Regions from separate parts of the Rhodoplanes sp. SY1 genome, predicted to be linked through region 1. Evidence: predicted binding sites of a transcription regulator. Region 1 holds the regulator's gene; the other holds the start of a gene.
The links. Region 1 encodes LexA, which represses DNA repair genes until DNA is damaged. Its sites were predicted from a motif close to TGTTCNNNNTGTGTTCNG; they were not measured.

Region 1 (7,479 bases):
ATTCGAAACCTCGACTTTCGAATTAGCCCACGTTTCATAATTTCTCCTGAACATCGTACCGTCGTTTGGAATGGCCGGGATGCACGGCGCGGCAGCCGCAGTGGCCGGCGAACGACCGCGTGGAGCGGTCGCGCCGCATGGCCGCGGTAATCGCTTCGGCGACGAGGCGACGCGCAACCGTGCCCGCCCCGCCTTGACCCCCTTTGCTCGCGCGGTCTAAGACCCCGAGAGGGGGGCGGCGGGCGCCATGATCGTCCTGATCGACAACTACGACAGCTTCACCTTCAACCTCGTCCATTATCTCGGCGGGCTGGGGGCGGACGTGGTCGTCCACCGCAACGACAAGGTGACGGCCGACGCGGTGCTGGCGGCGGCGCCGGAGGCGATCGTGCTGTCGCCGGGTCCGTGCACGCCCAACGAGGCCGGCATCTGCCTGGAGCTGATCGACAAGGCCTCGGCCAGCGTGCCGATGCTCGGCGTCTGCCTCGGCCATCAGGCGATGGGCCAGGCCTTCGGCGGAACCGTCGTGCGCGCGCCCGTGCCGGTGCACGGCAAGCTCTCGGAGATGTCGCACGAGGGCCAGGGCCTGTTCCGCGGCATCAACGGCCCGTTCCGAGCGACCCGCTACCACTCGCTGGTGGTCGAGCGCACCACCCTGCCCGACGACCTCGCCGTGACGGCCGAGACCGACGGGCTGATCATGGCCATGCAGCACAAGACGCGGCCCGTGCACGGGGTGCAGTTCCACCCCGAAAGCATCAAGTCCGAGCACGGCCATCTGATCCTGAAGAATTTCCTCGACATCGCCCGCGCCTTCAACGAGGCGGCGGGCCGGACCGACGGGCGCCCGGCGTCCCGGCCGCAGTGAGGCTTCCAATGGTCGAGCTGAAGACGCTGATCGCGCAGGTCGCCACGGGCGCGCCGCTGACCCGCGAGCAGGCCGCCGCGGTGTTCGCCCGGATGATGTCGGGCGAGGCGACGCCGTCGCAGATGGGCGCCCTCCTGATGGCGCTGCGGGTGCGCGGCGAGACCGTCGAGGAGATCACCGGCGCAGTCTCGGCGATGCGGGCCAAGATGCTGAAGGTCGAGGCGCCGCCGAACGCCGTCGACGTGGTCGGAACCGGCGGCGACGCCTCGGGCTCGTTCAACATCTCGACCTGCGCGGCCTTCATCGTCGCGGGCGCCGGCGTGCCGGTGGCCAAGCACGGCAACCGCGCGCTCTCCTCCAAGTCGGGCGCCGCCGATGTGCTCGCCGCACTCGGGGTGCGCATCGAGCTCTCCCCGGAGCAGATCGGCCGCTGCATTCGCGAGGCCGGCATCGGCTTCATGTTCGCGCCCGTGCACCATCCCGCGATGAAGCATGTCGGGCCGACCCGGGTGGAGCTCGGCACCCGCACGATCTTCAACCTGCTCGGGCCGCTGTCGAACCCGGCCGGCGTGAAGCGACAGATGGTCGGCGTGTTCTCGCGCCAGTGGGTCGAGCCGCTCGCCCATGTTTTGAAGAATCTCGGCTCCGAGCGCGCCCTCGTCGTGCACGGCTCCGACGGGCTCGACGAGATCACCATCGCGGGGCCGACCGCGGTCGCCTCGCTGGAGACCGGCACGGTCACGACCTTCGAGATCACGCCCGAGGAGGTCGGCCTAGCCCGCGCCGCCCCGGAGGCGCTGCGCGGCGGCGACGCCGCCGCCAACGCGGTCGCGCTCAAGGGCGTGCTGGAGGGCCGCAAGGGGCCGTACCGAGACGTCGCGATCTTCAATGCGGCCGCCGCGCTCGTCGTCGCCGGCAAGGCCGCCGATCTCGCCAGCGGCGTCGCGCTCGCGGCCCAGTCGATCGACACCGGCGCCGCCGAGGGCAGCCTCGGCCGGCTGATCGCCGTGTCGAACGCGTGAGCCCGATGGCATTCGGTTCCGTCATTCCGGGCGCGGCGGCGCCAGCCGCCGAGACCCGGAATCCAGCCCGGAAACGGGCCTGTCTGGTCGTGTCTGGATTCCGGGTTCGCGGGCTCTGCCCGCGCCCCGGAATGACCGAAGGGGACGCGTGAGCCCGATGGCCGACATCCTGCAGAAGATCGAAGCCTACAAGCGCACCGAGATCGCCGCCGCCAAGAAGGCGCATCCCTGGCCGGCCGTGGCCGAGGTGGCAAAGGCGGCGACGCCGCCGCGCGGCTTTTTGCGCGACATCGAGCGGCGGCTGGCGCGCCACCAGCCGGCGCTCATCGCCGAGATCAAGAAGGCGAGCCCGTCGCGCGGGCTGATCCGCGCCGACTTCGACCCGCCGGCGCTCGCCCGCGCCTACGAGGCGGGCGGCGCGACCTGCCTCTCGGTGCTCACCGACGGCCCGAGCTTCCAGGGCCGCCCCGACCACCTGATCGCGGCCCGCGCCGCGACGGCCCTGCCGGTGATCCGCAAGGACTTCCTCTACGACCCCTATCAAGTCGTGGAGGCGCGGGCGCTCGGCGCCGACTGCATCCTGATCATCATGGCGGCCGTCGACGACCGCACCGCCCGCGACCTCGAGGAGACCGCGGCCGAGCACGGCATGGACGCGCTGATCGAGGTGCACGACGAGGCCGAGCTGGAGCGCGCCCTGCGCTTGAAGTCCCGGCTCGTCGGCATCAACAACCGCGACCTCAAGACCTTCGAGACGAAGCTCGAGGTCTCCGAGCGCCTCGCGCCGCTGGTGCCGAAGGACCGCGTGCTGGTCGGCGAGAGCGGAATCTTCACGCCCGCCGATCTCGCGCGGCTCGCGCGCGTCGGCATCTCGACCTATCTGATCGGCGAGAGCCTGATGCGCCAGGACGACGTGACGGCGGCGACCCGCACCCTGCTCGGCCGCGGCGCCGCCGCGCCGGCCGCCGAGTGATCCCCCGCCCCGCAACGACACTGCTCGGCGAACCAACCCGGACCCCCCGCATGACCGACGAGCCGCAGCTCACCCATATCGGCGCGCGCGGCGAGGCCCGCATGGTCGACGTCTCCGACAAGGCCTCGACCAAGCGCGTCGCCGTCGCCGAAGGTCGCGTCGTGATGACGGCCGCGACGCTCGACCTCGTGCTGCGCGGCGACGCCAAGAAGGGCGACGTGCTCGGCGTCGCCCGCGTCGCCGGCATCATGGCGGCGAAGAGGACGCACGAGCTGATCCCGCTCTGCCATCCGCTGATGATCACCAAGGCCGAGGTGGAGATCACGCCCGAGCCCGCGCTACCCGGCCTGCGCGTGACCGCGACCGTCCAGGTCGGTGGCCAGACCGGCGTCGAGATGGAGGCGCTGACCGCCGTGTCGGTCGCGTGCCTGACCATCTACGACATGGTCAAGGCGGTGGAGCGCGGCATGCGCATCGAGGGCGTGCGCCTCCTCGAGAAGCAGGGCGGCAAGTCCGGCCACTACCGCGCCGACCAGCCCGGCACCGGCCAGGCCGCCGGCGGCGGCGGAGACGCCTGATGGCCGCTCCCCTGTCGGTCACCGAGGCCCTCGCGCGGGTGCTGGAGCGCGCCGTGCCGCTGCCGGCCGAGAGCGTGCCGGTCGGCGACGCGCACGGCCGCGTGCTCGCCGCGGATCTCACGGCGCTGCGCACCCAGCCGCCCGACGACGTCTCCGCCATGGACGGCTACGCGGTGCGGTTCGCCGACGTGACGGCGCCCGGCGCCCGGCTGCGGGTGATCGGCGAGGTGCCGGCCGGGCGGCCGTTCGACGGTGCGGTCGGCCAAGGCGAAGCGGCCCGCATCTTCACCGGCGGCGTGATGCCGGCGGGCGCCGATACCGTGGTGGTCCAGGAGAACGCCACCCGCGACGGCGACACCGTGACCGTCTCGGCCGCCGCCGGATTCTTGGGCCGTCACGTCCGCAACCGCGGCCGCGACTTTTCGACCGGCACCGTGCTGCTGCGCGCCGGCCGCCGCCTCTCGATGCGCGACCTCGCACTCGCCGCCGCCATGAACCACGCGGCCGTGCCGGTGCATCGCCGGCCGCGCGTCGGCCTGCTCGCCACCGGCGACGAGCTGGTGCCGCCCGGCACTTCGCCCGCCCCGGGCCAGATCGTGTATTCGAACGGCTTCGCCATCGCGGCGCTGGCCCGCCACGAGGGCGCCGCCACGATCGATCTCGGCATCGCGCCGGACCGGCTGGACGACACCGTCGCGGCGATCCGGCGCGCCCGCCAAGAAGGCGTCGACGTGCTGGTGACCACCGGCGGCGCCTCGGTCGGCGACTACGATCTGGTGCAGAAGGCGCTGGCGGCCGAGGGGATGCAGCTCGCGTTCTGGAAGATCGCCATGCGGCCCGGCCGGCCGCTGATGAGCGGCCGCCTCGGCGACATCCACGTGCTCGGCCTGCCCGGCAATCCGGTGTCGTCCTTCGTCACCGCGGTGCTGTTCCTGGTGCCGCTGCTGCGCCGCCTGCAGGGCCGCGCCGATCTCACGATCGCAGACGAGCCGGCGATCGCCGGCGCCGACCTGAAAGCCAACGACGAGCGCGCCGATTTCTTGCGCGCGACGCTGTCGAGCGATGCCGAGGGGCGACTCGTCGCGACGCCGGTGACGGATCAGGACTCCTCGCTGCTCGCCCCGCTCGGCCTCGCCGACGGCCTCTTGATGCGGCCGCCGCACGCGCCGGCCGTCGCGGCCGGCGGACCGTGCCGCGTGATTCGGCTGCCGGCCTGAGCGGCCGGGCCGCGCTGCGCGTCCGTGCGGCGCGGCGGCGGGAGCGGCCCGCGCCGGTTTTGCTCGCGCGAACCGCTCCTTAGGGCTAACCAACATTCGCCGCGACCCGTCGATTCCCCCGGCCACCATTAAAAGGTTGCAGAACACATGCCGAACATATAGGGTATGTTCATGATTTGTTTAGGCGGCTGCGATGCACTGCCCGAGCAAGCCCCGGGGGACGACGCATGTTGACGCGGAAGCAGTTCGAGCTGTTGCGGTTCATCCACGAACGCCTGAAGGAAAGCGGCGTGCCGCCCTCCTTCGACGAGATGAAGGACGCGCTCGACCTGCGCTCCAAGTCCGGCATCCACCGCCTGATCACGGCGCTGGAGGAGCGCGGCTTCATCCGCCGCCTGCCCAACCGGGCGCGTGCCATCGAGGTGATCAAGCTGCCCGAGTCGGTCGGCCACGGCGTCATGGCGGGCGGGCGCGCCCGCGGCTTCACGCCGAGCGTCATCGAGGGCAATCTCGGCCGGGTCCGGCCGCCCGCCCCGCAGCCGCAGGACGAGGACACGGCGCGCCCCGTCGCCGTGCCGGTGATGGGCCGGATCGCCGCCGGCACCCCGATCGAGGCGATCCAGACCAAGAGCTCGATCATCAACGTCCCGCCCGAGCTTCTGAGCGCCGGCGACCATTTTGCCCTCGAGGTGCGCGGCGACTCGATGATCGACGCCGGCATCCTCGACGGCGACATCGCGCTGATCCGCCGCTCCGAGAACGCCGACACGGGCGACATCGTCGTCGCCCTGGTCGACGAGGAGGAGGCGACGCTCAAGCGCTTCCGCCGCCGCGGCGCCTCGATCGCGCTGGAGCCCGCCAACGCCTCCTACGAGGTGCGCATCCTCCCCCCCAACCGGGTGCGCATCCAGGGCAAGCTGGTCGGCCTGATGCGGCGGTACTGAGCGGCGGAGCAACGCTCAGTCCGGCTCGATGTCCTCGATCGCCGGGGTGGCATCGGGCGGAGGAGCCGAGCGGGACGCGCCTGCGGCCGTGCCGCCGGCAGAAGGAACAGCGGGCCGAGCCGCGGCGGTCGGCGTCGGCGACCACGGACGGTCGTAGCCCGGCGCGCGGGCGCGGGTGACCGCGAAGCCATCCCCGGTCCGCCGCAGCGCCAGCGCGCCCGTGTCCTTCAGCATGGCGCGGTCGATCACGGTCGCCCGACAGCCCTCCGGCGGATCGCGCAGCGCGACGATCAGGGCCGCGCGGGCGCAGTCGTCGGCGAAGCTCTCGGCCGTGCGGGCCACCGCGACGGCCGCGCCATCGGACAGGCGGGCGACGCAGCCGGACGGATCGCAGGCGAAGCCCGCCGCGACGTCGGGTCCATCGGGCGGGCGCGCGTCGGCGTCGCCGGAGAGCCAGTCGCGCGCCGCGAAGTTCAGGCTGCCGATGCGCAGCACCGTAAGTCGGCCGTCGGCGCCGCGCACCGCCACCGCCTCGCCGCTCGGCGCGATCAGCACGTCGGGCTTTTCCGAAGCACCGGCGAGCAGCATGGCGACGCCGAGCAGGACTGCGCCCGTCCACCGCAGTGGCGTGCGCAGCAGCGCCACGACGACGAGGCCGGCGGTCGCGACGAGGAGCGCGTCGGCCCCGAAGGCCGGCACGCGGCCGACCGCGCCCGGCAGCGCCGCGACCCACTGGGCCACGACCGTCATCCAGTCGATGCCGGCGCCCATCAGGCGCCACAGCGGACCGTCGAAGCCGAACGGCATGGCGACGAGCGCGACGATCCCGACCGGCATCACGAAGCCGGAGACCACCGGCATGGCGCCGAGATTGGCGAGCACGCCGTAGGGCGCGACGCGGTGGAAGTGATAGGCCGCGAAGATCGTGGTCGCGAGCCCGGCGACCAGGGAGGCGACGAGCAAGGCGACCACCTCGCGGGCGCCCCACAGCGCCAGCCGCGCGGCGAGCCGGCTTCGCGGCGCCGCGGCGAGCCACGGCAGCCCCTTCTCGTAGACGGCGACGAGCGCCAGCGTCGCGGCAAAGCTCATCTGGAAGCTCGGATGCACGACCGCCTCGGGGGTGAGCAGCATCACGGCGAGGGCCGCGACGGCGAGGGTGCGCAGCGTGACGGCGCGGCGGTCGAGCATCACACCGAACAGCACGATCGCCGTCATCACGAAGGCGCGCTGGGTCGCGACCTCGGCGCCCGACAGGATCAGGTAGAAGGCCGCCGCGACGAGCGCGGCGCCGGCCGCCCATTTCTTGATCGGCCGCGTCAGGGCGAGCCGCGGCACCAGCGCGAGCCCGGCCCGCAGCACCACGAAGACGAGGCCGGCGACCACGGCCATGTGATAGCCCGAGATCGACAGCACATGGGCGAGGCTCGACACGTACATGGCGTCGTTGACCGAGGCCGAGATGGCGTCGCGCTTGCCGGTGATCAGGGCCGAGGCGATGGCGCCGGCGTCGCCCGGCAGCGCCGCGCGGATTCGCGCGTCGATGCTTTCGCGCAAATCATCGATCGCGGCGGCCGCTCGCAGGCCGAGGTCCGGCGGGCCCGGGGCCGGCGTCGGCCGCACGGCACCGAGCGCGAAGCCGGACGCGCCGATGCCGTGGAACCAGAGATCGCGGGAAAAATCGTAGCCGCCGGGCCGCAGGGGCGCGAGCGGGGGCGACAGCCGCGCCGTCAGCGCCACATGGGCGCCGACCGGCGGCGCCGTGCCCTTGCGCACCGACACCCGCACGCGCTGCGGCCGCGCGTCCGCGGCGACCGGTCCGCCGCGCGGCATCTCGAACGAGCCGACCCGCAGCACGATGCGGTCGCTCCTCTCACGCT
Region 2 (7,479 bases), on a different contig from region 1:
CGCCGGTGAGGCCGGAGCCGATCTGCGAGGCGAGCCTGATGCGCTGGCTCTCGCCGCCCGACAGCGTGCCGGAGGCGCGCGCCAGCGTCAGATAGTCGAGGCCCACGTCGTTGAGGAAGGCGAGGCGCTCGCGGATCTCCTTGAGAATGCGGGTGGCGATCTCGATCTGCTTGGCGTTGAGCTTGTTCGGCAGGGCCGCGAACCACGCGCCGGCGCGCCGCACCGAGAGGGCCGACACCTCGCCGATATGCAGGCCGTCGACCTTCACGGCCATGGCCTCGGGCTTCAGCCGGTGACCGTCACACGAGGCGCACGGGATGGCGGTGAAATATTTCGAGATCTCCTCGCGCGCCCACTCGCTGTCGGTCTCGCGCCAGCGCCGTTCCAGATTGTTGACGACGCCCTCGAACGGCTTGTGGGTCGTGTAGGCCCGCATGCCGTCGTCGTAGACGAACTTGATCTCGTCCTCGCCGGAGCCGTACAGGATCGCCTCCTGGGCGCGCTTGGGCAAATCCTTCCACGGCGTGTCGAGCGTGAAGCGGTAGTGCTTCGCCAAGGCCTCGAGCGTCTGCCCGTAATAGGGGGACGACGACTTCGCCCATGGCGCGACGGCGCCGCGCTTGAGCGACACGCCGCGGTCCGGCACCACGAGGTCGGGGTCGATCTTCTGGTCGAGGCCGAGGCCGCCGCAGGCCGGGCAGGCGCCGTGCGGCGAGTTGAACGAGAACAGCCGCGGCTCGATCTCGGAGATCGTGAAGCCCGACACCGGGCAGGCGAACTTTTCGGAGAACACCAGCCGGTTGGCGTCCGAGGCCGCGGCCGCGGCGAGCTTGGTCGTCTTGGCGTCGCCGCTCTTGGCCGGCGCCTCGGCCGCGTCCTTCGAGACGGCGCTTCGCGCCTCCTCAGGACGAGGGGAAAGGGCCTTCTTGCCGCGCTTCCCGTCGCTCCCACCCCGCCCCTCATCCTGAGGAGCGCTCGAAGAGCGCGTCTCGAAGGATGCGGCCACCGGCAGTGCAGCGGGCGGCTTGTCCGCGAACTCCACCACGGCGATGCCGTCGGCGAGCTTAAGCGCCGTCTCGAAGGATTCGGCGAGCCTCGTCGCGATGTCGGGGCGCACGACGATGCGGTCCACCACCACGTCGATGTCGTGCTTGAACTTCTTGTCGAGCGCTGGCGCCGCGGCGATCTCGTGGTAGGCGCCGTCGATCTTGACCCGCTGAAAGCCCTTCTTGAGGAGCTCGGCCAGCTCCTTCTTGTACTCGCCCTTGCGGCCGCGCACGAGCGGCGCCAGCAGATAGAGCCGCGTCCCCTCCGGCAGCGCCATCACCCGGTCGACCATCTGCGACACGGTCTGGCTCTCGATCGGCAGGCCGGTCGCCGGCGAGTAGGGCACGCCGACCCGCGCCCACAGGAGGCGCATGTAGTCGTAGATCTCGGTGACGGTGCCGACCGTCGAGCGCGGGTTCTTGGAGGTGGTCTTCTGCTCGATCGAGATGGCGGGCGAGAGGCCGTCGATCTGGTCGACGTCCGGCTTCTGCATCATCTCGAGGAACTGGCGCGCATAGGCCGACAGCGACTCGACGTAGCGGCGCTGCCCCTCGGCATAGATGGTGTCGAAGGCGAGCGACGATTTTCCCGAGCCCGACAGGCCGGTGAAGACGACGAGCTTGTCGCGCGGCAGGTCGACGTCGACGTTCTTGAGGTTGTGCTCGCGGGCGCCGCGGATGGAGATCACCCGCCCGTCGGGGCGGCGCGGCTTGTCGAACAGATCGGCCATCGGTCACCGGGTTCGGTCAGTGTCGGGCGGTACGGAACCCGGCCCACGGGGGTGGAGACGTTCACGCGAGGATCTGCACGCTGCGACGTGCAGGATATGGTGCGCGAAGCCCGGGTCGGAAGGCCGGCCGTCGCGCCGCGCACCAGAACTTAATGAGAACGGAGCGGTTTCGCCAGCACCCCGGCGGTTGTCAACAGCGATCGCATTCGACGGCGATACGATCGCGCCGCCGGCGCGGTCCAGCGGTGGTTCATTGGGGCGGGCCCCCCGAAACAGCCCCCCGAAACAGCAGAAGCCCCGAACCGAGGTTCGGGGCTCCCACTGGGACCGGAGCAGCCGTCAGAGCGCGGCGATCAGTAGCGCGCGCCGCCGAAGCGGTAGTTCAGGCCGACCTTGGCGGTGTGGATGCCGGGCAGGTCGTGGCTGAAGCAGAACGGGTTCGCCGTCGGCCCGACGGCCGTGCCGCAGCTGGTTTCGGTCTCGTCGAGGCCGATAAACATGTACTCGGCCTTGATGCTCCAGTTCATGTCGAACGCATACTCGAGGCCGCCGCCGACCGTCCAGGTTGCCTTGGTGGAACTGCCACCGGCATTGACTGTCCACGGGCTGCAAGTCCCGGTCGTGCATCCGTCAACCACCGACCACTCGGTATCCACAAAGGCCACGCCGCCCTTGACATAGATGAGCGCGCGATCAAACGCGTAGCCGAGCCGGCCAGTGATCATGCCGTACCAGTCACCGATCTTGCTGCTCGCAACGGTGTCCAAGCCAAGGCCAGCGGCGTTCCGCGCAACGGGATCGATAGCGGACCCCGAGATGCTCATGTAGCCAATCTCGCCTTCGAGGCCGAGCACCCACGGCGAACCGACCGGCTGCCAGTTACAGCCCACCGTGCCGCCACCGATGAAGCTCGAATCGTGCTTGTACGACCAGCCATGATCGTAAAAGTTATTGTAGGCCGAATTGGCGAAGCCGTTCGCGACGCCCGACACACCGTAGTCGTAAGCGGCAGCGTCGTTTCCAGCCCACGCGCCGCCGACGTAGCCGCCGATGTAGCAGCCAGTCCACGAGAACACCGGAGCGATGACCGGAGGAGCTTTCACGGGCATCCGAAGGTCGGCGGCGCTCGCAGTCCCGGCGATCGCGATCAGAGCGACCGTACCCAGCAGAAGCTTCTTCATGGAGAACCCCCCTCTCATTGAAGCGATGCCGTACCGTATCGCGATTCAGGTTGTGGATGGTGACATTTACGCCACAACCTCGAGTGCATCGATTGTTGACCGTGCACTCATACGGCTAGCCCGCCGGGTCGCACTGAAAGAACAAGAATCTCATCGGGACAAGACTTTGGGGATCGGCGATACCGATTGGACTAGGCGCGGCGACCGAGCCCGACCGGGCGTCGATCGTTCCGCAGGCGCCAGGCGCCACCGAAATGTTCGCGGCCTGCCGCGGCTGCGACACCACCATCCGGGACCGGTCTCGCGAAAAGGCCCCGGGCGTGCCCGGGGCCTTGGTTCCGTCGTGGCGGTTCGGTGTCGCGGAGCGGGGCGTGGCGACCCTTCGGGATCGGGACGTTCGGTGTCGCGAAGCTCCGCGGCGCCGCCGGTCAGTAGCGCGCGACCAGCGGGGCGCCGCCGCCGAAGCGGTAGTTGAGGCCGACCTTGGCGGTGTGGATGCCGCCGATGTCGTTGCTGAAGCAGGTGGTCGTCGGCACGACGACCCCGCCTCCGCACAGCGTCTGGGTCTCGTCGAGGCCGATATACATGTACTCGGCCTTGATGCTCCAGTTCATGTCGAAGGCCCACTCGATGCCGCCGCCGACCGTCCAAGTCGCGATGGTGTCCGAGACGGCGCCGGCGAAAGCCGCGGCCGGCCCGCCCGGAACGGTAGCCGGGAAGGTGGCGCCGATCGCGGTCTCGACGTCGACGAACGCGACGCCGCCCTTCACGTAGATCATCGCCCGGTCCCACGAATAGCCGAGCCGGCCCGTGACCATCGAGTACCAGTCGCCGACCTTGGTCGACGACACGATCGAACCGAGGGCCGGAGGGATCGTCGGGTCGAAAGCGGAGCTTTCGAGGCTGATGTATCCGACTTCGCCCTCCAGGCCGAGCACGAAAGGCGAGCCCGCGGGCTGCCAGTTGCAGCCCAGCGTGCCGCCACCGATGAAACTCGAGTCGCTGCTGTAGCCGTAGGCGCGCGTCGGGAACCCAACGACCGTGCTGTAGGTGGTGTTGACGTTGTCGTCGGCGCTCCACGCGCCGCCGGCGAAGCCGCCGATGTAGCAGCCGGTCCACGAGAACACCGGAGCGACGACCGGCGGTGCTTTGACCGGCATCCGGGCCGGCAGGTCGGCGGCTTGTGCCATGGCGCCCGTCGCCAGGATCGCCGCCGTCGCGAGAAGGAGCTTCTTCATGATGACCCCCCGTTGGTTGGTATCGATGAAGAAAGCTTAGGACGAATACGCATCCCGAGGGTGACATAAAGGCAACAAGACATTCCGTTACTTAAAAGAAAAAGCCGTCGAATACCACCGCGAGACAATCGCCTTTGTTCGTTGGCCGACATTTAGGTTATTAATTACCTCGATAACAGTTTCGACGTCTCCGTGTTCGAACACGTGGGCCGGCGAGTCGCGTGGCCGCAGCGGACGAAGCAGGACGTGACCCGCCGATGATCTGGACAGCCGTTTCGGGTGCCCAGGACGGCGAGGAGGGATCTTCATCGACCGGCAGGGAACGCGTGACTCGGCAGGGGTGATGCGTGGACCGGCTCCGGCGACCCGCGATCCGCTCCGGTCGGCGGGCCCGTGCGGCGGCCGTCCCGAACAGCAAAAAGCCCCGGGTTTCCCCGGGGCTTCCGCTCGACAGAATGTCGAAAGGCTCAGTACTTCGCGACGACCGGAGCGCCGAAGCCGCCGAAGCGGTAGTTCAGGCCGACCTTGGCGGTGTGGATGCCGCCGACGTCCTGCGAGAAGCAGCCGCGAGCAAGCGTCGACACGCATCCCGTGTGGGTCTCGTCGAGGCCGATATACATGTACTCGGCCTTGATGCTCCAGTTCATGTCGAAGGCCCACTCAAGGCCGCCGCCGACCGTCCAGGTAGCCACGGTATCGCTGAGCGAGATCGAGCCCGTCGGGATCGTGTAGGTGCTCTCGACGTCGACGAAGGCCACGCCGCCCTTCACGTAGAGCAGGGCGCGATCCCACGAGTAGCCGAGACGGCCGGTGATCATGCCGTACCAGTCGCCGGCCTTGCTCGAGGCATAGTAGCCGGCTCCCGCGATAGGATCGTAGGCCGAGCCTTCGAGGCTCAGATAGCCGACTTCGCCCTCGAGGCCGAGCACGAACGGCGAGCCGACCGGCTGCCAGTTGCAGCCCAGCGTGCCGCCGCCGATGAAGCTCGAGTCGACATTGTAGGCGTAGCCCGGAAACGACGTCGCGACGCCCGAGGTGTAGGGATACGCGGTCGCGTCATCGGCCGACCACGCGCCACCGACGTAGCCGCCGATGTAGCAGCCGGTCCACGAGAACACCGGAGCGATGACCGGCGGCGCCTTCACCGGCATGCGCGCCGGCAGGTCCGCGGCCGAAGCAGCGCCGGCAAAGCCGAACGCAACAACAGTAGCGAGCAGGATCTTCTTCATAAACGGCCCCTCCTTCCGAGAAGAAACACCGAAGTCCCGAGGCGGAAACTAGGAGGAATCGCCAGGGCCGTGGTGACAATTATGCCACAGCGTCGGGGAACGTGGAGTTGTGGCAGCTTTGTGGCATTCCTATTCGGGTTAAGCCATGCCACGATCCGGCTCGGCGTCGCCCCGATCCAGGGTGCATGAACGTCCTGAAATGCCGCATGAAGTCACCTCCGTGTGGGTTCGTTTCGAGGCAGCCGCGCGGCGCCTGGCTGCGTGTTCGGCTCCCGGTTCGGCCACCGTGTTCACGCTCCCGTGATCGTTCACGCTCCCGTGATCGGATGCCGCGTTGCGGTGCTGCAAGGGTGCCCCGGCTTGCCTCAGCAACAGCGTGGCGCTAAAAGAACATACGAGGAACATCGACGTGTGGACAAGCCGCGTCGCCGGCTTGTTGCGGTGTCGATAAAGGGTAGGGTGTGGCGCGCTCCGCGACGCGCCCGGCCCGTCTGTGGCCGGCGGCGTCCCATATGGTTCCAAGGCGAAGCGTCGTAAGGAGTGGAGAGGCGCATGGCGGGTTCGGTCAACAAAGTCATTCTCATCGGCAATCTCGGGGCCGACCCGGAGATTCGCCGCACCCAGGACGGACGCCCGATCGCCAACCTGCGCATCGCGACGTCGGAGACCTGGCGCGACAAGGCGTCCGGCGAACGGCGCGAGAAGACCGAGTGGCATCGCGTGGTCATCTTCAACGAGGGGCTCTGCCGGGTGGCCGAGCAGTACTTGAAGAAGGGCGCGAAGGTTTACATCGAAGGCGCTCTCCAGACGCGGAAATGGCAGGATCAGTCCGGCCAGGACCGGTACTCGACCGAGGTCGTTCTGCAGGGCTTCAACTCGGTGCTGACGATGCTCGACGGCCGTGGCGAGGGCGGCGGCGGTGGCGGCGGCTACGAGCAGGGCGGCGACGACTTCGGCGCCAGCGGTCCCGCGCCGAGCCGCGAGCGCCGGCCGGCGCCGGCCGCCTCGTCGCGCCGCGACGATCTCGACGACGACATCCCGTTCTGAGACGAGTCGGACCCGAGGCGGCGCGGCATGCGCCCCGCCTGGTCGGTCCGAACAGACGATGCTCTCCGGACGGACTGCGGTGAGCTGAGCCGATGACACCGGAGGACGCCGGTGCCGGCCTCCGGTGCGGCACCGCGCGCGCCACCATCGCAGGGTGGTGTCGGAACTGACGGATGCATCCTGGATTGGCCCCGGACAGAGGGGGCGCGACCCCGCGCCTTCGTCCAGACGAGGCCGACCCGATGCGAAAACTGCTGCTTCTCACCACCGTGCTGGCGCTCTCCGGCACGCCGTCCATCGCCCAGCAGCTCGGCAACCCCGCCGGCCCGGGGCCCGTGCCGCCCACCACCGGCAACCAGCCGGCGCCGCCCGCCGGAACCCTGGGGCAGGGCCAGACCGCCCAACCGGGCCACCAGCAGGGTGGCATGCCGCACGCCGGGCAAACGACCGGCCAGGCTCAGACGACGGGCCAGAGCCAGACGACCGGCGCCGCGCCGGCCGGCACGGCCGGCGTGTCGACCGCCGATTTTGTCCGCCGGGCGGCGCTCGGCGACATGTTCGAGATCCAGTCGAGCCAGCTCGCCCGCGAGAAGGCGGACCGCGAAGGGCGCGCTTTCTCCAACACGATGATCCAGGCCCACACCAAGACCTCGAACGAGCTGAAGAGCCTCGTCCAGAGCGGCAAGGTGCAGGCGGAGGTGCCGACCGGGCTCGATCAGGCGCACACCCAGAAGCTCGAGCAGCTGCGCGGGCTCTCCGGCGACGCGTTCGAGAAGGCCTACCAGCAGATGCAGGTGCAGGCCCATCAGGACGCCGTGGCGCTGTTCACCTCCTATGCGCAGAGCGGCGACAATGCCGAGCTGAAGCAGTGGGCCGAGAAGACGCTGCCGGAGCTGAAGCAGCATCTCGGCATGGCCGAGAAGCTCGACTGATCGCGCTCCCGCCCGGCTGCTCGCCCCGCGATGACGGGGCGAAACGCCGCGGCCAAAAATCCGGCCGCCGCGTCG

Region 2: the regulator LexA is predicted to act here: its motif matches at 5,812-5,829, upstream of ABTU92_RS20415 (single-stranded DNA-binding protein).

What each region holds. Positions count from the first base shown of each region.
Region 1 covers NZ_JBEOMB010000025.1:21,751-29,229, forward strand. Annotated here, with positions in the region: gene ABTU92_RS08345 (anthranilate synthase component II) at 248-868, shown strand; gene trpD (anthranilate phosphoribosyltransferase) at 877-1,890, shown strand; gene trpC (indole-3-glycerol phosphate synthase TrpC) at 2,048-2,863, shown strand; gene moaC (cyclic pyranopterin monophosphate synthase MoaC) at 2,914-3,441, shown strand; gene glp (gephyrin-like molybdotransferase Glp) at 3,441-4,658, shown strand; gene lexA (transcriptional repressor LexA) at 4,886-5,602, shown strand; gene ABTU92_RS08375 (ComEC/Rec2 family competence protein) at 5,618-7,479, opposite strand, start outside.
Region 2 covers NZ_JBEOMB010000082.1:82,428-89,906, forward strand. Annotated here, with positions in the region: gene uvrA (excinuclease ABC subunit UvrA) at 1-1,777, opposite strand, end outside; gene ABTU92_RS20400 (outer membrane protein) at 2,131-2,958, opposite strand; gene ABTU92_RS20405 (outer membrane protein) at 3,387-4,196, opposite strand; gene ABTU92_RS20410 (outer membrane protein) at 4,664-5,425, opposite strand; gene ABTU92_RS20415 (single-stranded DNA-binding protein) at 5,978-6,472, shown strand; gene ABTU92_RS20420 (DUF4142 domain-containing protein) at 6,715-7,404, shown strand.